2 regions of the Halomonas sp. AOP13-D3-9 genome follow, and region 2 is predicted to be linked to the other one. Evidence: predicted binding sites of a transcription regulator. Region 2 holds the regulator's gene; the other holds the start of a gene.
The links. Region 2 encodes FNR, which switches genes on or off when oxygen is low (the NO sensors DNR and NnrR bind a similar motif). Its sites were predicted from a motif close to TTGATNTANATCAA; they were not measured.
Positions count from the first base shown of each region.

Region 1: ACT3UM_RS20575 (DnaJ C-terminal domain-containing protein) is a predicted target of FNR. The motif match lies at 8,338-8,351, and genes of this name have one in related genera.

Region 1 is NZ_JBQSYH010000021.1:70,812-85,805, forward strand. It holds gene ACT3UM_RS20515 (PHA/PHB synthase family protein) at 1-191, opposite strand, end outside; gene ACT3UM_RS20520 (hypothetical protein) at 316-552, opposite strand; gene ACT3UM_RS20525 (Crp/Fnr family transcriptional regulator) at 708-1,442, shown strand; gene ACT3UM_RS20530 (F0F1 ATP synthase subunit gamma) at 1,488-2,369, opposite strand; gene ACT3UM_RS20535 (F0F1 ATP synthase subunit alpha) at 2,386-3,903, opposite strand; gene ACT3UM_RS20540 (F0F1 ATP synthase subunit B) at 3,893-4,630, opposite strand; gene ACT3UM_RS20545 (F0F1 ATP synthase subunit C) at 4,635-4,880, opposite strand; gene ACT3UM_RS20550 (F0F1 ATP synthase subunit A) at 4,880-5,593, opposite strand; gene ACT3UM_RS20555 (N-ATPase subunit AtpR) at 5,590-5,946, opposite strand; gene ACT3UM_RS20560 (AtpZ/AtpI family protein) at 5,901-6,209, opposite strand; gene ACT3UM_RS20565 (F0F1 ATP synthase subunit epsilon) at 6,206-6,616, opposite strand; gene atpD (F0F1 ATP synthase subunit beta) at 6,613-8,079, opposite strand; gene ACT3UM_RS20575 (DnaJ C-terminal domain-containing protein) at 8,553-9,497, shown strand; gene ACT3UM_RS20580 (chaperone modulator CbpM) at 9,501-9,806, shown strand; gene ACT3UM_RS20585 (hypothetical protein) at 10,003-10,347, opposite strand; gene ACT3UM_RS20590 (phosphoethanolamine transferase) at 10,418-12,088, opposite strand; gene ACT3UM_RS20595 (phosphatase PAP2 family protein) at 12,113-12,799, opposite strand; gene ACT3UM_RS20600 (diacylglycerol kinase) at 12,781-13,158, opposite strand; gene ACT3UM_RS20605 (glycosyltransferase family 9 protein) at 13,233-14,426, opposite strand; gene ACT3UM_RS20610 (response regulator) at 14,717-14,994, shown strand, end outside.
Region 2 is NZ_JBQSYH010000003.1:145,467-160,460, reverse strand. It holds gene ACT3UM_RS04505 (hybrid sensor histidine kinase/response regulator) at 1-1,392, opposite strand, end outside; gene ACT3UM_RS04500 (hypothetical protein) at 1,519-2,040, opposite strand; gene ACT3UM_RS04495 (sodium:solute symporter family protein) at 2,161-3,942, opposite strand; gene ACT3UM_RS04490 (DUF4212 domain-containing protein) at 3,949-4,209, opposite strand; gene ACT3UM_RS04485 (DUF294 nucleotidyltransferase-like domain-containing protein) at 4,920-6,764, shown strand; gene ACT3UM_RS04480 (3'-5' exonuclease family protein) at 6,770-7,423, shown strand; gene ttcA (tRNA 2-thiocytidine(32) synthetase TtcA) at 7,525-8,436, shown strand; gene fnr (fumarate/nitrate reduction transcriptional regulator Fnr) at 8,429-9,175, opposite strand; gene hemN (oxygen-independent coproporphyrinogen III oxidase) at 9,258-10,691, opposite strand; gene ACT3UM_RS04460 (sulfite exporter TauE/SafE family protein) at 10,770-11,462, opposite strand; gene ccoS (cbb3-type cytochrome oxidase assembly protein CcoS) at 11,459-11,704, opposite strand; gene ACT3UM_RS04450 (heavy metal translocating P-type ATPase) at 11,701-14,169, opposite strand; gene ACT3UM_RS04445 (FixH family protein) at 14,166-14,717, opposite strand; gene ccoG (cytochrome c oxidase accessory protein CcoG) at 14,724-14,994, opposite strand, start outside.

The DNA of each region.
Region 1 (14,994 bases), on a different contig from region 2:
ATATGCACGGCCCAGTCCAACCAAGCTTCTCCAAGCACAGAGGGGGCAAGGCCCCCCGTCGTTTTAGCAACGGCGCTGTGGGTCAATTGATCCATGGTTTTATACAAAGAAGGTGGGCTGGCTTTTGCACCAGAACGGTTGCTATCTGCAGCTACTTCATCGGTACAGCTGGTCGCAGGACGCTTTAACATTGTTTCCCCTTTGAGGATGGCGTAAATATTCCATCCGTTTCCTGCCGTGAGATTAATGCCCGCCTGGATGTCCGGTACTGATCAAAGTTAGCGGTGCTTTTAAATAGGTTATTCTCAGCGTTTGTTACGGTCGTCGAACCGAGTTGCCACCACTGATGATACCGTTGATCAAGGCTGCCACAGCCAAGTGCGCATCAGGTTCGAAGTCGAGACTCGCCGCATGCTCATGTGCGCTGGCGGCGTCTTGTAGAATGCCGATAATGGCGCTTTCCGATAAAAGTTTTTGATCATTCATGGCAAGGAGAAGTGATTCGCAAATGGATAAAGCGGCCATTCCTTGGTATTCATTTTGTTTTGGCATTTTGGCTTCTCTTTGCAGATAGAGGAGAAACGATGATGGATCACCGTCTCGTTCACGAATGTCAGCAGGTTTACACAAAGCCCGCTATGCTGGGCTAACCCAAAGCAGCCTGTAATGAGGTTATTTTTAATAACGTTATCGAAAGGGAATAAAATTTGACGGCGATTGAAGATACTCCTCTGGCAAGAAAACTTGGGGCATTCGTGGCGTTATCGACGTCAGATCTGTCGCTTTTATCGGGGTTGCATAGGCGCCGCAAGACGTTAGTGGCGGGTAGAGATTTGGTGCATCAAGGGCAATCAGACCAAATAGCCTACATTCTGGCGGCGGGTTGGGTGTGCTCTTATAAGATATTGCCTGATGGTTCACGCCAAATTGTCGATTTCCAAATTCCTGGAGATTTTCTGGGTCTTCGCAGTGCATTACTGCATACGTCTGATCATGGCATTGAGTCGGTGACGGATATTGAAGTGTCTGAAGTGCTGGTGAAAGATTTGTTGGATGTTTTTGCTCAGAACCTGCGATTGGCGACGGCTATCTTATGGGCGGCATCACGCGATGAAGCAATGGTGGTAGAGCACTTGGTTAATATCGGGCGACGCAGCGCGGTAGATCGCATGGCGCATTTTCTGTTGGAGCTGGGCTCACGACTAACGCTGGTGGGGATGGGGGATAAAAGAGGGTACACCTGCCCGTTAACCCAATATCATCTGGCCGATGCGTTAGGCCTGACGGCGGTACATGTGAACCGTGTGCTTAGGCAGTTGCGAGAAAAGGGACTGCTTACTTTTCGAAATGGCGTGGTGACCTTCGATAACTATCAAGAACTTGCCACACTGGTTAACTTTGATCCAACGTATCTGGATCAAACGGGACCACTGCTTAAGTAATTAGCCAAGCGCCACGTCGAAACCTTTATTTCTGCGTAGTGGTTTTCAGTGGCTATTAACAGTGGCGAAGCCAGTGCCGAGTTCAATGATTTCCGCAGTAATCGTTTCCTGCCTTACCCGGCGTAATGTAGCTTGAAACACCTCTAGCTCTTGCTCAATCTGACTTCCCGCTGCTGACATGGCGGCCATGCGGGCTTCATTTTCGGCACTAAAGGCATGAAGCGCCGCCTTACACACCATGGCATGAAAATAATCCCTGCTCAGATCGTTGATCAGCGTGTCGATGGGAATTTGTATTAGCAAACGGTCATCCGTTTGCGGTGGGAAAACAGAGTGGTCAATGGGAAAAATAGCCTGACGCATGATCGAGCTGCGACCGCCTGTCCAGGTAGTGAAGAGAACATCCAGACAATCAATATTGCCCTGTGTCATTTCACGGTAGATTGCTTTGGTGATGTTATCCGCCAGCTTGGGTATGCCCAGCGTGCGTGCAGGCATCGCATGGCTCCAGCACGCCACTAATCCACGGGCCGCTGCAATGGATCCTCCCCGGGTGCCAATCATAAATAAGGGCGGGGCGTCTGATGAGCTAACGATGCTATCCAGCACACGCTCGCTAAACGCGCCAGCGAACCCCTGCTCTGCACAGAACACCAGCAAGCCCCGTTTGCATGGAGAGGTTTTTGCGGCTGTTTTTGTGATTGGTTCTGCGAATGTTTTTGTGACAGCTCCGATGGGAGTAGAAGTGGTGCCGATGGCGCTGGAAATCGCTTTGGCAATGGTGGCGACATAGCTGTCGACGGCCTTCATTTGTGTTCGTGCAACTTGAGCACGTGAGGCCGCGATGCCCTTCATAGCATTCATTACTGCGCCTAGTTGGCGGATGCCTTCTATCCTGGCACTAATATCAGCTAGTCGTTCAGTCATAACGTCTTAACACCTTTTAGGAAGGGATTTTTATTAAAGATTCAGCAAAGTGAGTTAGCGCCGCCATTAGCGCGTCCCGTGCCGAACTATTGACCTCGCCAGTGTCATCAATAAGACGTAAAACCTCTGGCACATCCTTATCGAGTAGGCCAGCCAGCCCCGCGCAAAAAGTCGCTATGACATCTAGCGGTAACGAATCTAACAACCCTGATTGTACGGCTAGCATGAGTCCGATCTCGTCAGCTAAACGATACGGTACATGCTGCGGTTGGCGCAGAATGGCTCTAATACGTGCACCACGGGTTAACTGCTCGCGCACTCGGCCATCGGGCATTCCTCCAAAGCGGGTGAACACCTCTAGTTCTAAAAATTGCGCATAATCGAGACGCAACGTACTGGCTGCCTCGCGCAGTGGTTTAGCTTGCGTTTTTCCACCCACACGGCTAACGCTTAGACCCACATCCACTGCAGGTTTTTGACCCTGATGGAACAAGTCAGCGCTGAGCACAATTTGTCCATCGGTGATGGAAATCAGATTGGTCGGTATGAAGGCAGAAAGATTGCCGGCATCCGTCTCGGCAATGGGTAGCGCGGTCAACGAGCCGCCTCCGCGTGCTTTCGACAGCTTAGCGGCCCGTTCCAGTAACCTTGCGTGTATATAAAAAACATCGCCCGGATACGCTTCGCGTCCAGGCGCCTGTCGCGTTAGCAAAGCGATTTCGCGGTGGGTGGCTGCATGTTTAGAAAGATCGTCAATGACGATTAGCGCATGCTGCCCTTTATCGCGAAAATACTCTGCCATCGTGACCCCGGCATAGGGGGCAATCCATTGCAGTCCAGGAGAGCTAGCCGATCCCGCTACCAGGACAATGCAGCGCTTGAAGTCTCCCTGAGCTTGCAGTGCATCAATCACGCGCCGAACGCTGGAACTCTTTTGTCCTACCGCGACATATATACAAATCATATCGCTAGACTTCTGGGCAATCAGCGCGTCGGTGGCCAGTGTGGTTTTACCAGTAGCGTGATCACCCACAATTAACTCTCGTTGGCCTCGGCCGAGGGCGAACAGCGTGTCGACAACCAGAATGCCGGTCTGAACGGGTTCGGTGACAAGGTCGCGCTCAATAATCGAAGGTGCCGGGCGCTCGATAGGTAAAAAAGTGGTTGTCTCGATTGGTCCCTTACCATCTAAAGGACGGCCGAGCGGATCAATCACCCTACCTAATAGCGCTTCACCCACCGGTACACTAATAACGTCACCGGTGCTGAAAACGGCATCGCCTGAGTTAACATCGGTGGCTGAATCTAACAAAACGCAACCGATCAAGTCAGGGTCAAGAACCCGAGCAAACCCAAGTTGACCGCCTTCGAACCTGAGTACCTCATCAAGACGAACATCGCGCAGTCCAGAAATCATCGCCACGCCGTCGCTGATTTCCTCGACGCGACCCTTATGCTCAGTTTGCGTGCCGATGGAGGTGGCGCGAATCACGTTTTGCGAGGCTTGAAGCCAATCTAGCGGACTACTCGGCATGGTTAAGTGCCTTGGCGATCGTCGTGAGATCCGACTGCCAGCTGTTGTGAAGCGCGAAGTGCGGGGTTTTTATCTCAAGGCCCGCGATCAGTTCGGGGTCGGAAAGAAAGGTCAGTGCTGGTGACTTGCCAAGTGCTTGGCCGAGAGCTTGCTTCAGGGTTGCCTTGTCCTGTTCACTAACGTCTAGTGTGCCGATCAGTTCTATGCCCTGGTCTGCCGTCAGTAATGACTGTCTTTCATCTGCGGACAGCGCGCCTATCGCTTCAACCAGCAAACCCACAAACGCACTTTGAACAACAGCGGTGTCCAGGCGGCTGAGTAATTTTTGCGCAATGTTGACGGCGAGCTGACTGGCTTGTGCCGTGAGTTCGGCGCGCAAAGCAGAGGACTCACGAGCGCTGTTAAGCTTGGCGGTATCAATGAGTGTCTGCGCTTGTTTGTGAGCATTAGCCAGCGCTAGGTTGGCGGCAATTTCCGCCGTTTTCGCGGTCTCGGTCAGCATTTCCTCGCGCTCGGCTGCGATGCCTTCACGGGCAGTCGTCAATTCAACAAGCAGGGTATCAGCATTGGTCTTGGCCGTTTGAGCGTCGCTTAGCAGAGTACTCACCGCGGTCTGACGTTGCTTAATTGCGGCAGCGACCGGCCGCCAAAAAAAATGGGACAGCAGCCAGACCAAAATGAGGACGTTAACGGCCTGTAACCCCAGGCTCCAAAAATCAATGCTCATGGGATTACCCAAGTAACGGGTTGGCGAACAGCAGTAAAAGCGAGATGACCAGACAGTAAATGGCGGTCGTTTCAATCATCGCCAAACCAACGAACAGGGTCCGTGAGATGGTATTAGCGGCCTCAGGCTGGCGCGCGATAGCATCCATAGCGGCTGCGACGGCGCGTCCCTCTGCAAGAGCGGGGCCGATAGCACCAAACGCGACGGCGAAAGCGGCACTAAAAGTAGTGACCATGCTGAGATAGTCCATCAAGATTCCCTCTCTAAAAGTGGCGATGCGGGGGGTGAGTCTTTCACTGTGGGTTGGCTTTCTTCGACTGTCGCTGTGATGAATACCATCGCCAGCACGGCAAAAATGTAGGCTTGTACCAGTCCCGTCAGCAGATCGAGTGCCATTAATGGAATGGGGACAAGAAGCCCCGCCAATGAGGCAACGATGCCAATAACGAAGACGCCGCTCATCACATTGCCGAACAAGCGTACAAACATCGAAAAAATCCGGGTGACGCTTTCCAGAATATTCAGCGGAATCATAATGAGGTTGGGCGCGGCGAAGGATTTTAGGTAACCCCGCACGCCACCTTTGCGGATGCCAAACCAGATGATCGATAAAAAAACCAGTATCGCCAACGCCGCATCGGTTTCGAGCTGGGCGGTTGGTGGTGTCACTCCCGGTATGAGCGAAGCCCAATTGGCGACCAGAATGAAGAGGAAAAGGGTGCCGATGAAGCCTCGATAGGGCGCTGGTTCTGCGCCGGTCGTCTCGCGTATCTGGGTATCCAGAGTGGCGACGATTAGCTCAAGCACGGCCTGGCGCTTACCAGGTAGCGTATCAAGGTGCCGGGTGAGCAAAAATGACCCAGCCAGGAGTATCACCATAATTATCCATGTCGTGATAATGCCTTGGGTGATTGGAAATGGCCCGAGTTGAAATAGGGCGCTGCTTTCAAGAGGCGAGTTCATGGGCTGGCGTGCCTTATTTTGCGAAACATAAGCGACTTGGCCGATACAATGCCGGCCAGCATGGCTAACAGCGTAAAACCACCCATCAACACGGCGAGATAGAGCGCCAAGGCCATAAACGTAAAGCGTCCTAGCGTTAATACCATTCCCATTATTGGGTGCCCGTTAGTAGTGCTTACAAAAAGGTCAACCGTCTTCTGCAGAGCGCTAAAGTAGGCATAACCAACCGCCAGTCCGCCTAGAAAGCATAATGCGATGGTGAGTGGTAGAAAGAGTGGTAAAGAGAGTGGCCAAGAGGGTGCATTGATCATCGTGCATTCATCCATTTCCAGGCTGACCAGCCGCCAAGGCATATGCCCAGCATCATCAGCGGCGTGGTCCAGAAGATGCCGCTGGTCAGTTGGGCATCCAGCCAACGCCCAAAAAATAGGCCTGCCAGGGTAGGCACGATAAATATCCAGCCCAGCACCCCGATTTGAGCAAGACGACGGCCAACGGACATGTCGCCTTCGCGCAGCCAACGTTCATGTCGTTGGTGCCGCCGCCTGGCTTCACTGACCAAGGGGTCATCGTTTATTGTCACCTCGTTAGGCTCCTTAGGATGATCCGTACTCACCGGAACTCTCCTGTATTGGCGCCAAGATGAAGCCGACTGATCATTTGCCGTATGGCGTTGATCTGTAGGCGCATGCTCTCAACATGCTCGACCTTTTCCTCTTCCGCCTCCGCTTCGAAGCGCGCTAAGACGTCGGCACCCAGTGTGGCAAGGTCATTGCCGATCACCGCTTCGCGTGTCGTGATCTCAATGGCGCCTCCTTTCGCGATAGTTAGCACACCGCCCCGAACCGCACAGAATCGTTCGGTGGTGGATACCCGCCAACTGAGAATCGAGAGAGTCAGTGACGTTAAGAAGGGGGCATGACGGTTAAGAATTCCGAAGCTACCGCTTGCATCCTCTGCACGCAGGCTCTCGATCTCCTCGTCCACGACAATCGCCAGCGGGGTGATGATTGTCAGTTTCATGTGGCACCCTCACCAAGGGAAAGCTTGGCGTCGTTTGCTATCGCCTGCGCCTCTTTGGCACGCGCCTGTTCAAGCGTGCCCACCATATACAGCGAGCTTTCGGACCATTCATCGGCGACGCCCTCTAAAATGGCTCGGCATCCGGCGAGCGTCTCTTCGAGAGGAACCCTTGCACCCGGCGTGCCGGTGAAGGCTTCGGTCACCATAAACGGTTGGCTAAGAAAGCGTTGTAGTCGTCGGGCACGTTTAACCATCAGCCGATCCGCCGCTCCTAATTCTTCAATGCCCAGTAAGGAGATGATGTCGCCAAGCTCCTTGAATCTTGCCAATGCTTGCCGGACAGCCTCGGCGATTTGATAGTGCTCGACGCCCACCACCGACGGATCAAGTAGCATCGACGAGGAGGCAAGCGGATCAATCGCGGGGTAGAACCCCTGCGCAGCCTGGGCACGTGACAGTACAATAACGCAATCCATATGGCTGGAAATGGTGGTCACCGCAGGGTCGGTGAAATCATCAGCAGGCACATAGACGGCCTGAATGGCGGTAACGGCGGCGCCTGCTACTGAGGCGATGCGTTCCTGAAGTTGGGCGACTTCGCTGGCCAGTGTGGGTTGATACCCCACGCGGGAAGGCAGTCTGCCCAATAAGCTCGATACTTCGGCGCCTGCTTGGACAAAACGAAACACATTGTCCATTAAGAGCAATACGTTTTGGTGTTTCTGATCACGGAAATACTCTGAGATTGTTAACGCTGTTAACGGCGCACGCCAACGTGCTCCGGGTGGCTCGTTCATCTGCCCATAGACTAAGACCGTTCGTTCTAAAACCCCCGATGCCTGCATTTCAGTCAGTAGTTCATGCCCCTCGCGTGAGCGTTCACCAATCCCTGCAAACACTGATATACCTTGGTATTTCTCAACCATGGCGCGAATTAATTCCATCACAAGCACGGTTTTGCCGACGCCCGCACCGCCAAACATGGCCGCTTTTCCGCCCTGGGCCATTGGCGTCAACAGATCAATGACCTTGATGCCTGTCTCAAAAATCTCCGTACTAGTGGATTGTGTTACGAGCGAAGGGGGGAGTGCATGTATGGAGCGGCGGGGCGTGTCGTCGGGCAACGGAACGCCATTGTCTTGTGGTTGGCCGATAACATCCAGAAGCCGTCCCAGCACTGCAACCCCGACAGGCACAGAGACTGAGCTGCCAGTGATATGCACCGGCACGCCACGTGAAAGCCCCGCGGTTGATTGAAATGCCACCGCGCGTAGCGTTTTCATATCAAGGTGACTATGCACCTCAAGCAGGAGCAATGAGGGCTGATCCCACGCCACCTTTAACGCGGCATTAATCGGTGGCAAGTCACCATCTTCAAACAAAACGTCAACCACCGCGCCTCTCACCGCATGCACAACGCCACAACTATTGATGCCTACTGATTCAACGCTATCGAGTGGCATGGCGAGATTCCTTAGGTGATCCCACTAGGCTATTTAGGGACAGTCATATAGCTATGTTGAATGCTAAGGCTGTTTAAAAAGCATTGCCCTGATCTGTGTTAGCGTTATGTGTAACCAGCCTATGCGATTTTATAAAAGGACGGAGCCCAATCGTCTCAGCACCGCTCTTTCGTCAGGCTCTTTCGTCGTGCTCTGCTCGGCAGTCCTGCCTGAAATAGAGCTCTTCAGCCGTTATCCAAATCACTGTGTGGGTGTTTATTGATATGGGTTAATTTACGGATCAATAAATACGCTAAATTGTGTTGGGGCTACGCTGCTAATGCAGAGTGCTCAAAGCTGGTTTATCACTAGGCGCCGAACCTGCAGGCGTGTAAGGGGGTTGTCGACTACCCTTGATTCAACAGCAGCTAATTACACGGGATACTTGGCGGATAAATGCCTGGAGCCCATTCCGACAATCGGAGGCTCTCAACGTGGAATTTAAAGATTACTATCAGGTGCTCGGCGTGGTGAAGACCGCAACGGCCGAGGAGATCAAAAAAGCCTACCGCAAGCTGGCCCGCAAGTTTCATCCTGATGTCAGCAAAGAGCCCGATGCCGAGCAGCGCATGCAGGAAATCAATGAAGCCAAGGCAGTGCTATCTGATCCCGAGAAGCGTCTCGCCTATGACCAACTGGCTCAACAGTATCAAGCTGGCCAGAATTTCCAACCACCGCCGGACTGGGATGCAGGTTTTGAGTACAGCGGGCGTGGCTTCGAGGAAGCCGATCTCGGTGAATTCAGTGATTTCTTTGCCAACCTGTTTGGACAGAGTGGCCGGGCAGGGCGAGGGCAGCGCGGTGCATATCAAATGCGCGGTGAGGATCGTCACGCCAAAGTTGTTATTGACCTCAAAGATGCTTACCTCGGCGCTACCCGTTCGATCACATTGCAAGTGCCTCAGGTCGATGCACAAGGTCGCGTCAGTTCTAGACAGCATACGCTTAACGTTGGGATCCCCAAGGGTGTTAAAGCGGGGCAGCATATCAGGCTCTCGGGTCAGGGTAGCCCGGGGAGTGGCGGTGGGCCGGCTGGGGATCTGTTCCTTGAAATCCACTTTACACCCGACCCCAGTTATCGGATAGAAGGCCGGGATGTGCACCAAACGGTACCGGTCACGCCTTGGGAAGCTGCGCTAGGAGCCAGCATCGAGACCCCTACTCCGTCTGGGATGGTGAAGGTGACGTTGCCTGCGGGCTCGCAATCGGGGCGACGGTTGCGCTTAAAAGGTCGCGGGATTCCTGGGCCTGAGCCAGGCGATCTGTATGTGGAGCTAGAGGTAGTGTTGCCCCCGGCGAATACCGATAAGGCACGGGAACTCTATGAAACCATGGCGCGGGAATTGGCTTTCAACCCGCGCCAACGGAAAGGAAGCTAGGCCATGGTACAGCGAGCGATTACCAGCGGTGAACTGATCGACGAGGCAACCTTGACCCTAGATGAGCTGGCACGTGCCTGCTCGGTAGAAACCAACTGGGTCATCGAGCGTATTGAAAGTGGTCTACTGGCCGATGGTTCGCCCTATGTGGCGAGCTGGCGCTTTACGAGTTATGACCTGACCCGGGCTCGACGTATGTGCCAGTTTGAACGTGATTTTGAGGCCGCGCCCGAACTTGCCGCGTTGGCGACTGACTTGATTGAGGAGAATCATCGCCTCAAGGAGCGATTACGCGCTGCGGGGCTGTGAGAAAATTATTTGCTGAGGGCGATAGAGGGGCTCCTCGTTGATGGGGAGTGAGATATGAACATGGGGTAATACACGTCATTGATAAAAATCTTAAGCCTTTTAGACACTTGCTTGGTTTTAATAATAAAGAAGGAATAATATCTGGAAGGCCCCTACTGAGCTGATAATACACAATAATAGATGTTTCATTGCTTGATTAAGCCAGTAGAAACAAAATAACCACAGTACCAACGCCTGCTACACCTATCGCATCCAGCGTATCTAAAACTTCGTTCTCTAATGAGTGAAGGGAGCAGCAACTCGTTTTGTTAGCACTGCGTAACCTCAATAGCTGAGACGTACTGCTGGCCGCGATGCTGAAAATAGCAATGATGATTTCAATGGATTCTATCTCAAATAGCGCAAGGAGAACGCTTACCAAGCTGGTTAAAACGATACATGCTTGGAAAGAAAACCATTGCAAGTCAATGAAAATATTATCATTACTAGACACCCAACTATCAGAAGCGGTTTTTTTTGTTGATAAGAGCGATATAAACATTCCGATGCACCTGAGTCGTGGTGAGGTTAAATTCATCTTGCCACCGAATACTTAACGATCACTTACATGTTTACCCGCTGTAGGGATTTCGGCACGTTTGGCTAATATCTTTTGCCTGCTGGTAAACGTCCGTTGCTACGTTAAGCAACCCCAGCACGCTGTGAAATAAGTTATCGTGCGAGGCAGTTTCATCAGCGACTTGTCGTAAGCAGCCCGTATTAAGCCCTTGCTGCTGTGAGAATGAACTGGACAGCCACCAAACCATAGGCACATGCGTCTGTTCGTCGGGTGCAATAGCGTAGGGAATGCCGTGCAAATAAAGCCCCTTTTCACCCAGTGATTCACCATGATCAGAGAGGTAGATCATCGCAGTTGCGTAGTCATCCTGAACCTTTAACGTCTCAATTACCTGATCCAACACGGTGTCGGTATATAGAATGGCATTGTCGTAGCTGTTGGTGATGGCGTCTCTTGAGCACTTGGCTAAATCAGCGGTGGTGCAAGCGGGAACAAAACGTTCGTAGGTAGCAGGGTAGCGCTGGTAATAGCTTGGCCCATGGTTGCCTAGCTGATGGAGCACGACCACCTGATCAGCTGAGGTAGCGCTAATTTGCGTCGTTAGGGCTTGAACCAATGCCTCATCCAGGCATCGCCCATCTTGGCACAAAGAAGTATCGTTCTCTGGCGAGAGTGTTTTTGTCGTTACTCCGTCGCAGACACCTTTACAGCCTGATTGGTTATCAAGCCAGGTGACCTCTAACCCAGCGTGGGCTAATACGTCCAGTAAGGATTCATGTTGCTGAGCATAGGATTTAGCGTAATTGGCACGTCCCGGTAATGAAAACATGCAGGGTAATGAGACTGCCGTGCTGGTTCCGCATGAGGAAACGTCTGAAAAATTGATAACGTCAGGCTGCTGGGCAAGTTTGGGCGTGGTTTGGCGCTCATAACCATTTAATCCCCAATTCGCCGCCCGCACCGTTTCGCCCACTACGATGACTAGCAGAGTGGGCTTGTCACCCTCCTGCGGGCTGATATAGGCATCCTCTCCTACTGGGGATCGCACCGTATTCTCGTTAGCGTGTTGGCTGTAAAGCGCCTGTGCCATCGAAACAATATAATTACCCGGGGTCACCAAGTAGCGAAGCTCTTTATTGTTGCGCATGAGTGACGACACTTCTTGGTAAGATAAGAAGGTCGCAAGCAATAAAATAGCCGCACTGGCGAGGCAATAAGCTGAGCGGTGCACAATAGCTTTCTTCCAGGATGAAGGCGCGATATCAATTCGCCAAATCATGAGGGTAGGCAGGCCAAAAAAGATGGCCAAATGAATCAGTAAACCAGGGGTGAGAAGTTCCTGGGCTTCGTTAGTATCTGTTTGAAGCACATTATCTAACATTGAGGTATCAAAATAGGTGCCGTAGTAAGTAGTAAAGTAACTGACAATGGCGGCAATCAGAAACAGTATGGTTAATAAGGGTTTTACCAACGGTCGAACAGCAAGGCTTACGAAGACCAAATAGTTAAGGCAGGTCATTACCAAAAACATACTGGCAAGAGTCAGCCACGTCTGGATTGCCAAAAGGTCATAACCAGCAATCGCTTGTTGCCAGAAAGGTAAATTATAAAAAACACTGAATATGACAACGACCCACAAGACAAGCTGCTCCGTGCTCAGTGTGGAGCAAAAATTAAAAACGGTGTTAACCATTTTTGAAGGGAATGACAGCAAAGGGGGCATCGAAAGGCTCACTGTATGAAAAGATTAACGAACGCTGGGGGGGAATAAGAAACTTGAAAGGGCAAAGCTTACCGTCCAGCAAATCATCACCGTCCAGAGGTCGTGAGATAGAAAGTGCGCCCCGCGCAACTGTTGAGCGATGCCAAACGTAAGGCCAAGCCCCAAACCAAGCGCAAGCCCTGCCCATCGCCAATTGGGCCATATGGCGGCAAAAAAGAAGTAAAGAGCTATCCACGTATAGCCTGCGCTGGCATGCCCGGCGGGAAAGCAAGCGGACGCAGGCATTGAGGGAGGGCGTATATCGAGCAAACCAATAAAGTCTTGATTGCCACCATAGCGCATTAAATCCCAAGGGCATTCCATGCTCACCAGGTGTTTAATAGTTGCTACCAGTAGGGCTGAAAGAAGCGTTGCGGAAAAAAGATATAAAAGCGGCGCACGATAATCCTTAAGACAAGTAACCGTGGTGCTTAGTATCAATAGAAGAAGTGTGGCTAAACCCATAGCCAAGCTTAGCCATTTACCCCCTTTGTGAAGAATATCTTGGGTAATCCAGGTATTTTTCCATGCCCAGATATTACCCTGAAGGCGATATAGAAAGTCAGTAAGCGTAAAGTCGATATTTAAAATACTGAAAACTGACATGCCGATTAAAAATAAAAGCCAAGTGGATATTATGGGTTTGAGAACGTTTAGTTGAGCAGCACGCATAGCCACACACCCATCATCATAAAAATGGTCATCATGACGGCGGCAGCCCCCATGTCTTTCGCACGTCCACTAAGTTCGTTATGTTCTAGTCCGATACGGTCAATGGTGCTTTCGATGGCGGAATTAATGAGCTCCACTATCACTACAAGAGTGAGTGAAGAAAACAGCAACGCTTTTTCAACAGAAGTGGCATTAACAAAAAATAAAAAAGGGTAGAGGATGAGGCATAGCATCACCTCTTGTCTAAAAGCAGATTCGTTTGTCCAGCAAGCTTTTAAACCCGATGCTGCATTGATAGAAGCACGGAAGATGCGTTTAGCACCCGTGCCATTAGGTTTTGATGTAGTTGAAATAGGCAAGACAGTGCACTCGGTAACGTAATAGTAGGGGTACTATAAAGTGCAAAACTTAACGGACAGTTATGCGCTTTAATTTAGTAGCTAGAATGCATCTGGGCTACACTTGGTAGTGGTGTTACCCACTGTGTTGGGTGGTTTGTTACCGAGCCAGCATTAACGAGTGCCGTTGAACCTTGTCCGTCCAGATTAGCTTGTATGGCTTCTATTACCGTGCTGATCTCTGGGCGCCACAGAATGGTGTCATAGGGCTCTCGTGGTACGAAGGCGAGTGATTTTTTCTGGCGCACCAGGGAAATGGTGGCGACATCGAGTGCTGCTGCTAAGTGCATTGGCCCTGAGTCGGGTGTCACGAGTAATCGCGCACGCTCTAAAACGGCGGCAAAGTGACGGATAGGTAGCGGTGGGCATAAGCTGCCATATAGTGCTGACATCAAACGCTGCTCAATCGGTGCTTGAAGCCTAAACTCCTCCGGCCCAAGGAAAACGACATAACGTATTTTGCGAGCTTCCATGGCATTGATGAGTGTTAGCCAAAATACCAACGGCCAACGTTTGTTTTGATGCCCTCCTACGAAGATCGCAATAAAGTCAGTTTCTGACGGGTGATCACTATTAAGGCTGACTAGCTGTTCTACCTTTACCATTGCGCGATAGCGTTCCTGCTCCGTTAGCTGGAGCAATGGCCGATTACGGCAAGCAACGCCGAGCGGGCGGGTCAAATTAACGATGGCATCATAGGCATGTGATGACTTCCCTTCCGCCTCAATGCTGTACCAGCGCTGGTGACCTTTACGTGACCCCATGCTGTACCTTGCGCCAATTAACTGTGTCACTATATAGCCGCTCGTGGATCCTCCGCTCACTTGTACCGCTAGGTCATAGCGTTGAACCCTTAGGCGTCGACATAATGTCACGCACTGCCAAGGACGGAGAATCGCAGTTCTCGACAGTAAATAAAAATGGTCAACGGGCCGTTGTTGCAACAGTGGCCATGTTTTATCGGTCGCTAGATAGTCTATGCGTGCGGAAGGAAAACGTTTACGCAAAGCATCGATGATAGGAGTGCTAATTAGCGCGTTGCCCAGTCTAAAATTGGGGCGAATAATCAAAATTTTCTCTATGCCCACAAGGTTATTGATGGTTTCTGGCGCGGGCGCTTTGACGATATAGCGTATGCCGCCCAGTAAACATCGCTTCATTTGTTTTTCTAAACCACGGGCCATTATTTTTAAATAAGAGTTTGTTCTAATAAATATTAGTAAGTGCATGTTATGGCGCTCTGTTTAGTTAATAGAAAATGATCCGCCCACGGCAGCGGCAGAGCAGTTTGAAAATCGCCGCCAGTAAATTCGCTGCTTTGGCTTTGCCTATGGCGAAAGAGGCAGCTTGAGCCTAATAACTTAAAGAAGAGTTAAACTGCGTAAGAGATGTGCAAAAATAGGGTGGTTGGATTGCTGGTTAAATTCAGATATGTATGCTTTGTGGTATAAGTTGCCGCATTTAAGAAAAGCTTAAGTTTTGGTAGCCAAGATAGCGGTTTGTCGATTGAGGAAGCAGCATGCGCGCACTGCTGATAGAAGATGACCCCTTGCTGGGGGATGGCATAAAAACGGCGCTGGAACGCGAGGGGTACACGGTTGATTGGTTTATGCTTGGCCGCGAGGCAATCAACGCTGTCAGTAGTGAAACCTTCAGTGTGATTATTTTGGATCTTGGACTGCCCGATATGGACGGTATGCAGGTACTGCATTTACTCCGTCAGCACTCCACTCTGCCTATTCTGATTTTGACGGCCCGCGATGCGATGGAAGACCGTATTGGCGGTTTAGATGCGGG
Region 2 (14,994 bases):
ATTGACCATGGCCGGCATCAGCAGGCTATAGACCCAGATGGCAAAGCCAGCGTTCATGCCGACAATGACCCCGAGGCGATTACCGCGCTTCCAGTAAAGCCCCCCAATCACCGCCGGGGCAAACTGGGCAGCGGCGGCAAACGACAGCATGCCGATCGAGGCCAGCGAGGTGAACTCGGCAATCAGTTGGTAAAATCCATAGGCCATGGCCAATACGGCCACGATGGTCAACCGCCGCGCACGCAGTACTAAGCGGCCATAATCCCGCGCCTTGGTATCAAACCAGCGCAACCGGAACAGTGCCGGAATAACGATCTCGTTGGAGATCATGATCGACACCGCCACCGCGGCGACAATCACCATGCCGGTCGCGGCCGAGAAACCGCCGATAAAGGTAAGCAGAGTCAGCCACTGATGGCCAGAAGCCATGGAGAGCGCCAGTACGTAAGTATCGGGCTCTACGCCGCTTTCGGAAAACAGCAGCAGCCCAGCGGCGGCCAGTGGTACCACAAAGAAGGCAATGGCCAGCAGGTAGAGCGGGAACAGCCAGCGCGCTTTGGTAGCGTCGTCAGGGTGAATGTTTTCCACCACTGCCACATGGAACTGGCGGGGCAGACACAGAATAGCCAGCATGGCGAGCAGCGTTTGCGCCCAGAAGCTCTGGCCAAAATCCTGGTTGGCTAACTGGCGCTGGAGTTCGAGCTGGCTTTCAGCGTGCCCCATCAGCTCACCCAGGCCATCAAACATACCCCAGGTGACAAAGGCGCCGAGTATTACGAAGGCCAGCAGCTTGACCAACGATTCAAACGCTACGGCGTGGATTAAACCTTCATGGTGTTCGGTGGCATCGGTATGCCGGGTGCCGAAGAGAATCGCAAAAATCGCCATCACAATGGCCACATAGAAGGCCGTATCACCAAACAGCGGCGTATGGGTGACATCGGAGGCGTCGGTGAGCACGCTAAAGGTGGTGGAAACCGCTTTTAGCTGTAGCGCGATGTAGGGCAGGGTGCCGACAAGGGCCACCAAGCTGGCAAAGGCGGCTAATGACTGGGTTTTACCGTAACGGGAGGCGATAAAGTCAGCAATCGACGTGACGTTCTGGTGCTTGGCAACGCGAATCATCTTGGCCAACACTGGCCAAAACAGCAAAAACGTCAGGATAGGGCCAACGAAGATGCTCGCAAATGACCAGCCTGCGGTCGCTGCCTGGCCGACCGCGCCATAAAAGGTCCATGAAGTGCAGTAAATGGCCAGCGCTAAGCTATAGATGATCGGGCGCCGACGGGTGGCGCCGTGGGTGCGTGCACGGCGATCACCGTACCAAGCGATGCCGAATAGAACGGCAATATAGAGTAGCGAAACCGCTACCAGTAGCCCGCCGTGAAACATGCCTTTCTCCCCGCCAGAGTGTGCGACCCACTCAACATATGCTAATAAAAAGGCTTCATTCTAGGCGAAATGGAGGGGTCTGTACGACCATTCCCTCGGCTTGTTTATACTACGGGCTGTATTTGTTTATTTATTTGACGCTGGGCAAACGTTGTTGAGTAGTGGTGAGGTTTCGCGCAGCGTGCGAATCTTTTCCAGAATAGGCTCGCGGGAGTCTTGATCCAGCGGCACTAGCTCACGGTTATCACAGTTGAGCAGATAGGGTTGGGTGATCAAAATATCGGTGTGATGACGCTCAAACTGATACAGGATAAATTCCGCCAAACGGGCGCCATCCTGCTCGCTCATGCGAATATTTTCACTATCGATCATGCTGAACTTGGTGGTCATGGGAATGGCAAAAGTCCATGGGCGCCATACCGCCGTGCCACTTTCGGTGGAAATGACCGTAGCGGTCTCGGGAAGCTGCGCCTTTTTGTGTTCAAACCAGCTGTACTCAACCTGTATTTGATAGGCCAACATGCCCAGCCCACCGCAGACCGGTACGATCCACTTGGGGAGTCGCTTACCGCTCAGTGTGCGAAGTATTAAGCCAATCCCTGCCGCCGCAAGGCCAGCAAAAACGGCGGCGATCAAATGCCAAATCATAAAATATCCTTTCCAAAAGCCGTCTATAAAAGCCATCGGGCCTCCCGAAGGAAGCCCGATGGTAAGGTCGATTCCTAAGCGATATCACGGCACTGCGATAACGCCAGGAAAGAGTATGACTTAGTGATCGATCGCCACACCAGCACCTTTTGGATAGCGAACGCTTTCCACCAGATCCTGAATTTCCTGTGGCGGTGCAGCGGTCACTCTGGAGACCGCAAAGGCAACGGCGAAGTTGATCATCGCGCCGACGGCACCGAAGGAGAGCGGCGAAATACCGAAGATCCAGTTATCCGGCGTGTTGGCCAGTGTGTTGGTGTCCGGAACGAAGAACCAGCCCAGGTAGGTGAAGATATACAGCAGGGTACAAATCAAGCCTGCCAGCATACCGGACACTGCGCCAGGGCTGTTCATCCGCTTGGAGAAGATACCCATCATCAGCGCAGGGAACAGTGATGCACCGGCGATACCAAAGGCCAATGCCACCGTTTGTGCCGCAAACCCTGGCGGATTAAGCCCCAGATAGGTGGCCAGTAGAATCGCGCCGCCCATGGAAATTCGCGCTGCTAACATTTCGCCTTTTTCGGAAATCTTCGGGTTGATCATGGTCTTGATCAAATCGTGACTGATCGCCGAAGAGATCGCCAGTAGCAAGCCTGCTGCGGTAGACAGCGCCGCGGCGATACCGCCTGCTGCGATCAAGCCAATGACCCAGCCGGGCAAGTTGGCAATTTCCGGGTTGGCGAGTACCAGGATATCGTTATTAACGGTTAGCTCGTTGCCTTCCCAGCCACGGTCAGAATAGTCGGTAGCATCGTTATACATCTGGATACGACCGTCATTGTTCAGGTCATTGAAGCTGATAAGACCTGTTTCTTCCCAGGTGCGGACCCAGCCTGGACGCTCTTCGTACAGAATCGGGTTTTGCGCAGCCTCTTCGTAGTTCTCAACCTGCCCCGCCATCTCCGGATACACGGTAGTCGCCAGGTTCAAGCGCGCCATAGAGCCTACCGCCGGTGCGGTCAGGTAGAGCAGGGCAATGAACACCAGCGCCCAACCAGCAGACCAACGCGCGTCGGCCACTTTCGGTACGGTGAAGAAGCGAATGATAACGTGGGGAAGACCGGCAGTACCGACCATCAGCGACAGGGTGAACAACACCATGTTGAGCTTGTTATCCACATCGGCCGTGTAGTCGCGGAAGCCCAGCGCATTGACAACGTCATCCAGTTTTTCTAGTAACGGAATACCGGATTCGGTGTGCGTGCTGAACATGCCGAACATTGGAATCGGATTGCCGGTCAGTTGGAAGGCAATAAACACCGCAGGAATGGTGTAAGCGATGATCAGAACAATGTATTGCGCCACCTGGGTGTAGGTGATGCCCTTCATGCCACCAAATACGGCGTAAAGGAATACGATCAACGCGGCTAGCCAGATACCCCAGGTGTTGCTGACTTCAAGGAAGCGCGAGAACGCAACGCCCGCACCGGTCATTTGGCCGATAACGTAGGTAACCGACGCCACAATTAAGCACACGATCGCAACGAGACGAGCGGTGTTGCTGTAGAAGCGGTCGCCAATGAAGTCGGGCACGGTGAACTTACCAAACTTACGCAGGTAAGGGGCTAATAGCATCGCGAGGATAACGTAGCCACCGGTCCAGCCCATCAGGAAGGTGGAGTTGGCGTAGCCACCAGAGGCCAGCAAACCCGCCATTGAGATAAACGATGCCGCTGACATCCAGTCAGCTGCGGTCGCCATCCCGTTGGTGATCGGGTGAACGCCGCCGCCCGCGACATAGAAGTCTTTCGTTGAGCCGGCGCGCGCCCAAATCGCAATGCCTATATACAAGGCAAAGGAGGCGCCGACGAACAGTAGGTTAATTGCAAACTGGCTCATACCGGCTTACTCCCCAAGGCCAAATTTTTTATCGAGCTTATTCATCTTCCAGGCGTAGAAGAAGATCAGCACGATAAACGTTAGGATTGAGCCCTGTTGTGCAAACCAGAAGCCAAGATCAGTGCCGCCAACCGGAATACCGGCGAGCAGTGGGCGAAACAGGATAGCGCATCCGTAAGAAACAAATGCCCAAACAGCTAGGCATCCGAAAATTAACCGGACGTTTGCTTTCCAGTATTCAGCAGCATTGGTTTTGTCGTCTGCCATTGTGTTGCTCTCCACTTGTGATTTTTAAGGTTGGGAAAGTTCACGAGGAATAGCGTGTGACCCATCAGGGCAATCGCACGTCTAAAGCCACTCAATCGTTAGGAGTGGTGAGTCAGTTCCTGTTGGCACGTCACCTTATTATTCGATATGAAATGTCGAGTTAGTTAGTGACGTGCGATTACCCTGCATGACTCATTGTTAATACTGGGCAATAAACGTCAAAAAATAAATCCCAGACTTTGGTATCAATAAACAGCGAAGTGGCTCTTTGCTAGCTGCATGTTGTTGAAATTGAGTGCTTTTAAACGCCCGTTAAGCGAATTTTGTAGGTGTTTGCAGGGCTATGGGACAATAGTCTAGTAAGCAAATAAATGCATTTATTGGCTACTTTAAATACATGTACTGCGTTTAATGGGCAGTGGCGGTTATTAACTATCGATACTTTGGTCGCGTATCAAAGGTCGCTTCGACCTTAGCGTGATAGCTAAAGGTATAACAAGGTTCTACTTGCTACTTGGGAAGTGAATCCTTTATACCCGTACAGCCACCTTCATATAATAATCGATAACTGCTTTCTGAAGCGTTGGAGTGGTTCAGTTTATGTGGATCAGCATCGAGTCACGATATTTATTTGTTTTTTCTTATGTCTGCTAGCTTGCCTTAAGGCAAAAACCGGTTAGTCGCAGCCCCGTTTAATGAGGTCAAACCCCATGGTTGATGTGGATCTATCCCAGCTGCCGTTTACGCTCCTTGACGATGAGGGGCGTGAGCACATTCGCCGTGGCATTGACCTTGCCTATTTTGATCGTGACGAAATCATTTTAGAGACGGGGCAAGCGGGTGAGTTTGTCTTTCTGATTCATAAAGGCGAAGTGGCGGAAATCGACCCCACGCTGCCCTCGGCTACCGCGCGTATTGGGCACTACACGGCGGGGGATCTGTTTGGCGCGATCAGTATTCTCAATGGTAAAAGCCGCTACCGCTTTAAAGCTGAGCAGGAGTGCCTGTGTTACTTACTGCCCAAAGCGCTGTTTCAGCAACTGTGTCGTCACTACCCTGACTTCAGTAATTTCTTTCGCCAGTCGCTGACCCATAAGGCGCGTCTGCTGACCGAAAAGCGCGCCGAAGGGGGTGTCACCATGGCGGGCTTTATGTTGGCCAAAGTGAGCGAGTGTATGCGAGAGCCGCTGCTAATGGCGGCGACGACCGATATAGCCAGCGCGGTCAAACAGCTCAACGCTAGCCACGCCGATAGCCTGCTGGTAGAGACCCAGGACACCCTGGGGATGGTGACCAAAACCGATCTGCTCAATGCCCTGGTGCTGCAGGGCAGCGCGGTAACATCGCCGGTGGATGAGATTGCCCATTTTAATTTGGTGACCGTCGCGCCGGATCAGTACTTATTTGAAGTATTGGTGTTGATGACCCGCCATAAAGTGGCAAGGGTGGTCGTGATGGAGCACAGCGCCTTGAAAGGCGTTGTTGAGCTCACTGACGTGCTTAGCTACTTCTCAAGCCGTAGCTATGTGGTGAGCTTGCAGGTGGAGCAGGCAGCCAGTTTGGAAGCGCTTGCGGTGGCCAGTCAGCGCACCCCTGAGCTGGTCAAAGCGCTGATGGCCCAGGGCGTTAAGCTGCGCTTTGCGATGGACCTGCTCGCCGCGCTGAACGGTCGTATCATGAGTAAAGCCTGGGAGTTCACCATTGATGAGCGCTATCACGGGCAGAGCTGCATGATGGTGATGGGCAGCGAAGGGCGCGGTGAACAGATCCTCAAAACGGATCAGGATAACGGCCTGATTCTGGCCGATGAAACCCAGTGGCCTGACCTTGCAAGCCATATGCAGACGCTCACCGATACGCTGATTCAGCTCGGCTATCCGCCGTGCCCCGGCAATATTATGGTGTCTAACCCCGAGTGGGTGGCCACGGTCACCCAATGGAAGGAGCGTATCGCAAAATGGGTTAGGGAGCGTGACGGCGATAGCCTGATGAAGCTGGCGATTATGCTTGATGCCCACGCCGTGGCAGGCAATCTCAGCTTGCTGGAGAGCGTCCGCGATGAGCTATTTGAACGCTGCTCGGGTGATGAGCTGCTACTCTCCTATTTCGCCCGCACAGCGCTGCGTTTCTCGACGCCGTTGACCCTGTTTGGCTCGTTGAAAAAGCCCCAGCACGGTATCGATATTAAGAAAGGCGGCATTTTCCCGATTGTTCACGGCGTGCGCACCATGGCGCTTGAGCGGCAGATAAAAGCCACCTCAACCTTTGATCGGTTGGATGCGCTGGCTGCCGACGGTCGCTTGGATCGTCGTTTTGCCGATGACTTGGGGGAAGCGTTGGCACTGTTTTCCGAACTACGCCTTAAACAGCAGCTAAGTACGGTGGAAACGTCTTCGGACACAAAAGAAGCTAACGCCCAGAGCAGCAATCGCGCTAATCGCGTTGTGGTGCAAAACCTTTCTTCCTTGGAGCGCGACCTATTGCGCGAAGCGATGCATATTGTCAAAGACTTTAAGCAGCGGCTTTCCCATCGTTATCATTTGGAGTATTCGTGAGCGGAATGCGGCTGTTAGATCGACACGTAGGGCTATTTAGCGGTTCATTGCGCACCTTGTTGCGCCGTGAAAGCGATCGTCGGCGCTGTGCTGATTCCCCCTATGAGTGGTTGTTTCAACCTTATATGGGCGAGGAGCTGGTAGCACTCGCATGTACGACAACGCCCACATTGTCATCGCCGGTGATCAGCTTGGCGGCGGTGGTGCTGAGCCAGCAGCAGGTACGAACCAGCCGTGCTTTTGTGATGACGTTAGGTAGCACGAAACAGCCCGAAAGTGCGACGCTGCGCCGTCATTATTTGCTATGTGAGGCAGGGGAGGTGCAGCCGCCAAGCAGCGATAACTTGAGCGCATTAGTGGAATTTATCGGCAATCGGCCCATTGTGGGCTGGCAGTTGGAGCAGCGCATTGTAGCGTTGAATAGACTACTGACTAAGCAGCTGAATTTTGCGCTACCCAATGCCCAGGTTGATGTGGCGAGACTGCATCAGCGCCAACTGCGGCGTTTGCATCCGGAGGTAGAAGCGCCCACCAGCTTCGCCCAGGCGCTGGCATGCTGGCAGGTGCCCGCCATGGGTGTGCAAAGCGTGCTTGGCGAGGCAACCGCCAGCGCACTTCTGTATATGCGCCTGCAGCGCGTTATGGCGGAGGTGGCATAGGAATGGGGGAAGCACTAGTGTTTGGGTCAGGCGGTGAGTGTTGTTAGAATGTGGCAATATTTCCTCTTTTAGCGCCTTTCACTATCGGCAGTGCTTATTTCATGCAATCCCTAGATTATTTCGACCCGCATTTTGACACGCCAGATGTTGCTCCTGCAGCCTCTCCAGACGCTGTGCAGGCTGATGCTAAGCAGAAGCGTGAATTTAACAAGCTGCAAAAGCGTCTGCGCCGAGAAGTGGGCAATGCGATTATTGATTACCAAATGATCAATGAAGGCGATCGCGTGATGGTGTGCCTCTCCGGCGGTAAGGACAGCTACACGATGCTGGAGATTTTGCGCAACTTGCAGCGCAACGCGCCAGTTAACTTTTCGTTGATAGCGGTCAATCTGGATCAGAAGCAGCCGGGCTTTCCTGAGCATGTGCTGCCTGCCTATCTGGACAAGCAGGGGGTGGAGTATCACATCGTAGAACGCGATACCTACTCGGTGGTGAAGGAGAAAACCCCTGAAGGCAAGACCACCTGCGCGCTCTGTTCACGGCTTCGCCGCGGCTCGCTGTATGGGTTTGCCGAAGAGATTGGGGCCAATAAAATTGCCCTGGGCCATCACCGGGAAGACATTCTTGAAACCCTGTTTCTGAATATGTTCTTCGGCGGCAACCTGAAAGCGATGCCGCCGAAGCTGCTATCCGATGATGGTAAGAATATCGTTATTCGGCCGTTGGCCTACTGCAAAGAAGCGGATATTGCGGAATTTTCGCGGCTGATGGCGTTCCCAATCATTCCCTGCAACCTGTGCGGCTCCCAGCCTAATATGCAGCGTCAGGTGGTCAAAGAGATGCTCGCCGAGTGGGATGAGAAGTTTCCTGGCCGTCTGGAAAGCATGTTTAAAGCGGTGACCAATATTGCGCCCTCCCAGTTGGCAGACCGCAGCCTGTTTGATTTTGAGGGCTTAGAGGCGAAGCAGGCGGAGCTGCTGGCGGGTCGCATCCAGGCCTTCAACGTCAGCTAACCGTTTGCTCTTCCTCTTCGGCGAGGGTAATCAAACGCGGCATATCGAGAATATTGACCTCTCGCCCAGAAACCGCCACCACGCTCTGCTGCTGAAAGCGGCTTAAAATGCGGCTGACGGTTTCCACCGCTAAGCCCAGGTAGTTGCCAATATCGGCCCTCGGCATTGAGAGGCGAAAGCTGTAGGGCGAGTAGCCTCGGCGACGAAAACGGTCCGAAAGGGTAATCAAAAAGGTGGCCAGCCGTTGATCGGCGGTTTTGCGCGAGAGTAGGCGCATCATGCGTCGGTCATCGCGCAACTCTTTGCTCATGCTCCGATACAGCTGGCCACGTAGCTCAGGGATCTCTTCTGAGAGCAAATCCAGGCGGTCAAAAGGAATCTCGCAAACGGTGGTGGTTTCCAGGGCGATAACGCTACCGGGGTAGTGCTCTTCATCAATGCCATCCAGCCCCACCAGTTCACTGGGCAGGTAGAAATTGGTCAACTGCTCACTGCCGTTACCTTCGGCGGTGACCTGTTTCAAACTCCCCGAACGCACCGCGTAAACGCTGGTAAAAGTGTCACCCTGGCGAAACAGCGGCTCGCCTTTTTTCAGCGGCGCACGGCGGCGAATAATCGCATCGAACTGCCCCATATCGTCCAACTCAAGGGCAAGCGGCAGGCACAGCGAGCTAAGGCTGCAGGTTTGGCAGCGCGCTTCGTGGAGTAGCGAGCGTCGGCTGCTCATAGGTTCCAACATGCGGTGCTCCTTGAGTGGGTCAGGATAAAATTAGCAAATTCTTACTTATTGTGGTGCCGTTAGCATGCCTGCAATAAGGTGATTAAACAATCTTAGAGTAGCGCTGCCCTATTTGCCCAGAAAGATGGGTATCGAACGCCATGGCTAAATGGCGCACCAGCAGTCGACCCATGGGCGTGGCGTTAAGTTGATCACCACTACGGGTCAGTAAGCCATCTTGCTCGGCGCTCTGTAAACGCTCCAGAGCGGGGGCAAAATAGCGGGGGGCATCAATGTTCCAGCGCTGGCTGACCGCAGCCAGATCAATGCCCATATCGCACATCAGCCGCTCAATCACATCCCGCCGGATTAGGTCGTCATCACTCAACCGCACGCCTCGCACAGTAGCGAGCTGACCCTGATCCAACGCCGCCTCGTAGCTTGCCAGATCGCTCGGGTTCTGCGCGTAGACGTCATCAATACGTGAAATCGCCGAAACGCCAAGCCCGATTAAATCGCACTGGGCATGGCTGGAGTAGCCTTGGAAGTTGCGCTGTAGCGAGCCGTCGCGCTGAGCAATGGCCAGGCTATCGTCAGGCCGGGCAAAGTGATCCATCCCGATATGTACGTAGCCAGCCGCGGTGAGCATTTCAATCGTGGTGCGCAGAATTGCCAGCTTCTCTTCACCGCCCGGCAAATCATCGACATTAATACGCCGCTGGGGAGCAAAGCGCTCGGGCATATGGGCGTAGTTAAATACTGAAAGACGCGCCGGATTGAGTTCAATCACCTGGCGGAGGGTATTCGCAAAGCTCTTTTCTGTCTGAAACGGTAAACCGTAAATAAGATCGAGATTGAGCGAGCGAAAGCCCAGGCGATGCGCCTCTTCCATCAGCGTTTCGGTGAGTACCCGCGGTTGAATGCGGTTAATGGCTTTCTGCACCAACGGGCTTAAATCCTGCACGCCCAGGCTAATGCGGTTAAAGCCTAACGACTGCAGGTGGCGCAGGGTAAATACATCCGCTTCCCGGGGGTCTATTTCAATCGCGTAGTCGCGATCGGCAGAGGACGAAAGGCCAAACCGGGCATCCAAACGATCAATCAGGTCGCCCATCTGATTCAAGCTAAGAAAGGTCGGCGTTCCGCCACCCCAGTGTAGCTGCTCCACCGGTCGTGATGTATCCAAGTGGCGTGCGGTCAGCACCATTTCACGGTCGAGCCGGGATAAGTAAGGCTCGGTCAGGGCGGTGTTCTTGGTGGCGATTTTATTGCATGCGCAGTAGAAGCAGATCTTGCGACAAAAAGGCACGTGAACATACAGCGACAGCGAACGCTGACTGGCATTGCTACGCTCTAGTGCCTGGGTCAGGTCACCGGGGGTGAATTGGTCGTGAAATGACAGCGCCGTGGGGTAAGACGTGTAGCGTGGTCCGCTGGTGTCGTAGCGGCGCAGCAGGGCTTCATCCCACACCGGCTGCACGGGCGCTGCCGCCACAGACGAGGTAAGAGGTGAAACCGCAGGGGCATGAACGGGCATGAAGGGGCGCTCCGACGTGAGGTAATGCCGCTAGCCTAACCCGTGACGAAAGCGTAAAGATTGAGCCATGTCATGCTATTAGAGGTTGTGTGCCGTAAGAGTCCAGAGCTGCCACAGCGCAAACGCGATAATCGTTAGTGCCGCCACGCTGCGCGTCGCCGGGTGGCGAATCAGGTGGCTTAGCTGGCGCGCAGCGAGGCCAGTGGCGAGCAGCGCCGGCAGGGTGCCTAGCCCAAATGCGCCCATTAGCAGCGCGCCCTGGAGCGGGTCGGCTATCGCCAGGCTCCAGGCCAGCATGGAGTAGACCAGCCCACAGGGTAGCCAGCCCCAAAGTGCGCCTAGCGCGAAGGCTTGAGGGATATACACCACCGGCATTAAGCGCCGCCCCACAGGCTCGATAAAGCGCCATAGACGGCGGCCAACCGCCTCCACTTTGAGCAGCCCTTTCCACCAGTTGGCGATATACAGTGCCATCAGGATCAGCATCAGCGCGGCAAACACCTGAAGCAGCATTCGTGCCGTGGCGGAAAGCGAAAATAGCGTGCCCAGCAGGGCAACCAGCGCGCCTGCGCTCATATAGCTAATAATACGGCCAGCATTGTAGCTGAGTAGCAGCCCCCCCATACGCGCTGGATGGCGCATGCTGGGGGGTACTGCAAAGGTGAGGGCGCTCATAATGCCGCCGCACATACCAATGCAGTGGGCACCGCCCATTAAGCCAAATACGAATGCCGCCAGCAGCGGCGGTAGATCAAGCCCTGTGGGATTCATGGCCGAGGCTCTTGGTCGTCGGGGGCGTTTTTATCTTTTGGTGCGGCGGTTTTTTGCTTGGCTGGTGGGCGCTGGCGGCGCTGTTCGGGGGGAAGATCGTTGTCGTCCTCATCAAACAAGATGCGGTGCGCCGGGCCTTCTAAATCGTCGAACTGATCATTTTTGACCGCCCAGAAGAAGGCCCAGACGGCGAGTCCGAGCAGAATCAGCGAAAGCGGAATAAGCAGGTACAGAATCGTCATGCGGTTACCGGTGTTGACGTGCCAAGCGTTGGTGCGGGCTGGGGGCGCCAGCGTGACAGCCGTAGGGCGTTACCCACCACCACTAGCGAGCTAAGCGACATACCAATCGCGGCTAGCCAGGGCGGCACCAGCCCCATCGCCGCCAGCGGCAGCGCCGAAACGTTGTAGCACACTGACCAAATCATGTTCTGGCGCATGATACGCCGCGTTGCGCGGGAAATCTCGATGGCCTCAAAAATCCGCATTAGACGTGGGCTGAGCAGCACCGCGTCGGCGCGGGTACGGGCGAGATCTGTCGCTCCATTCATGGCAATCGCCACATCAGCGCCAGCCAAGACTGGCACGTCGTTGATGCCGTCACCAATCATCACCACAGTTTCGCCAGCGGCTTGGAGTTGTTTCATCCGGGCCAGCTTGCCCTCTGGACTGGTGCCCGCGTGCCAGGTGGTAATATTGAGCTGGCTGGCCAGGCTTTCCACCGCATCTCGGGTGTCGCCAGAAAGCAGCTCTACGTTTAACCCCTGGGCCTGGAGGGCCGCGATCGTCGCCGCAGCGTCATCGCGAACGCCGTCATGCAGACCAAACCAGGCGCGGGGCATGCCGTTTTCGCTAAGCAGCAGCCATTGGCCCTTGGCGGGCGCCGCCATACCGCTAGCCACGGCGCCATCGACAGCAAATTCGTGCTTGCCCAACCGCCAGCGGGCACCGTTTAAGCTGCCTTCAAGCCCTTGCCCGGTGTAGCTGTGAATATCTTTGGCTTGCAGCGTCGCATCCCGGAACGGCCGAAAGGCGCGGGCAATGGGGTGCTCCGAATGGGCCTCAAGGGCGGCGGCAATTGCCCGGGCACGCTCGGCGGTTAATTCGCCGAGAGGCTGGGTTTGGGTAAGCTGCATCTCGCCGCGGGTCAGGGTGCCGGTTTTATCAAAAATCACCCGGGTAACGTTGGAGAGGGTTTCCATGGCATCGGCGCGGGTAATCAACACGCCGCGCTTACGTAGTTGGCCGTGACCTGCGGTCAGCGCCGCGGGAGTAGCCAGCGCCAGCGCGCAGGGGCAGGTTACCACCAGCACCGAGAGCAGCACCCATAGCATCCGCGAAGGATCGATAAACCACCAGGCAATCGTTACGCAAGCCGTCACTATTAGCAGGCGGAGTACAAACAGGTGGGCCATACGCGCCGCCATCTGCGCAAGCCGCGGGCGGCTGGCAAAGGCGCGGTCGGTAAGGTCGACAATGCCCGCTACCCGGGCATCGCGCCCGGCGTGAGTTACCCTGATCACCAATGGGTTTTCCATGTTTTGGCTACCGCCGGTAATGCGGTCGCCCACCCGGCGGGTGACCGGTAGGTATTCGCCGGTCAGCATCGATTCATCCAGGCTCGATTCGCCTTCCTCGATAATGCCATCGGCAGGGACGCCGTGGCCGGGCTTGATCAATACACGGTCGCCGGGGACGAGTTCGCTGGCGGGTAGAATGCGCTCGCTACCGTCGCTTGCCAGCCTCGTGGCCGAAATGGGTAACACGCCGCTTAGCGCATTGCCGCTATGGCCGCTGCGGCGTCGGGCGCGGCTTTCCACGTAGCGGGCAAAGAGTAAAAAGAAGGTGAACATGGCCACCGAGTCAAAATAGACCTCGCCGACGTTAAACAGCACCGCGTAGCTGCTGGCAAGGTAAGCCCCGCCAATCGCCAGCGATACGGGCACATCCATGCCCAGCACCCCGGTGCGTAGGTCACGCAGGGCGTTGCGGAAAAACGGCTGGGCGGAGAAAAACACCACCGGCGTCGCCAGTGCAAAAGAGAGCCAGTGAAACAGGGCATAGAAGTCGTCGCTGATTTCTCCAGGGCCGGAGACATAGATCGGGATCGAGAACATCATCACCTGCATCATGCCGACAGCGGCGATAATCAGCCGTCGTACGTTCATGCGCTCCTCATGCTGCATGCGCGCCTGGGCTTGATCGGGCTCGTAGGGCTGGGCGTCGTAGCCGATGGCGGCCAGTTCCGCCAGCAGTTGCGAGAGCTTCAGCTGTTGGGGATTCCAGCTTACCCGCAACCGGTGGTGGGTTAAATTCACCGCGCTGGAGGTGACCCCTTCCAGGGCATTCAGGCGGTGCTCGATCAGCCAGGCACAGGCGGCGCAGGTAATGCCTTCAATGGCGAGGGTCGCTTTGACGTTGCCCTCATCACCATCAGGATGGACAAACTGCGCCTGCAGGCCGGGGTCATCAAACACCGACCAGGTGTCCGCTTTGGCGGCTTGGCGCTCATCCGGGCGTTCGGGCAGTTCGGTCCGGTAGCGATAGTAGCTCTCTAGGCCACCGTCGACGATGGCATGGGCCACCGCCTCGCAGCCGGGGCAGCAAAGCGGGTGGGTAGCCTCATCCAGGCTAATCGACCAGGGTGACCCAGCGGGCACCGGGTTACCGCAGTGGTAGCAGGGGGTGGCAGGCGTTGCATCGCTCATTCGCTTGCTTTGCGTCCTCCCGGTAGTAGCGTGACGCTATTTTCATTGGGGAAGGTCGCCTCACCGGTGAGGCGCCAGTTGGCATCTTCTAACGCAGGCTGTATCTGCAGATACCAGCGGTAGCGCAGATTGTCCGGGCCCTGGGTGATATAGCGACCGTCGCGCACATGCTCGAGCACAAACGACTGATCGCGGTCATTTTCAGTGGGGAAGATAAGGTCAAGATAGAGCGCGTCGGGACGCGCATCGCCCGTTAAATCAACCACAATATCGCTGGTAAGCGGATCAAGGCGTAAATCTGCACTCAGGTTTAACTCACGGGCGCGATCTTGTTTGGCCAGCACCATGTTGATGGCTTTGCCGTGCTCGTAATAATCTTCTTGCACGACCATGCCGTCGAAGCTTGTTATCGATAAGATCGCATAGGTAATACTGAATATAATGGATGAAAGCAGTATGCCGATTAAAAACCACGGCCAAAACTGCTTATACCAAGGAGTTACTTTATCTCCAGGGGCTAGCTTATCGCCGGAGGGGAGGGATGACATAAGCTTCTATCTCCTAATATTGCCCAGAAAGCTGGTCTCGCGTTCAAGGCGAATATCCGCATCCTGCTGAGCCTGCAGCGTGAATACAATGGGGTGGCTGGGTTGCTGTAAGTCGTCGGGGTTGGCGGTTACGGTAACGGCTTCAAAGCGCGACTCCCCGGCGGGCACGCTGATCGACGTACTATCCAGGGTTAAGCTGGGCAAACCGGCAACGCTTAGCTGGTAGGTGTGGTCTTGATCATCCAGATTGCGCACCGTCAGGCTAAACACATTGCTA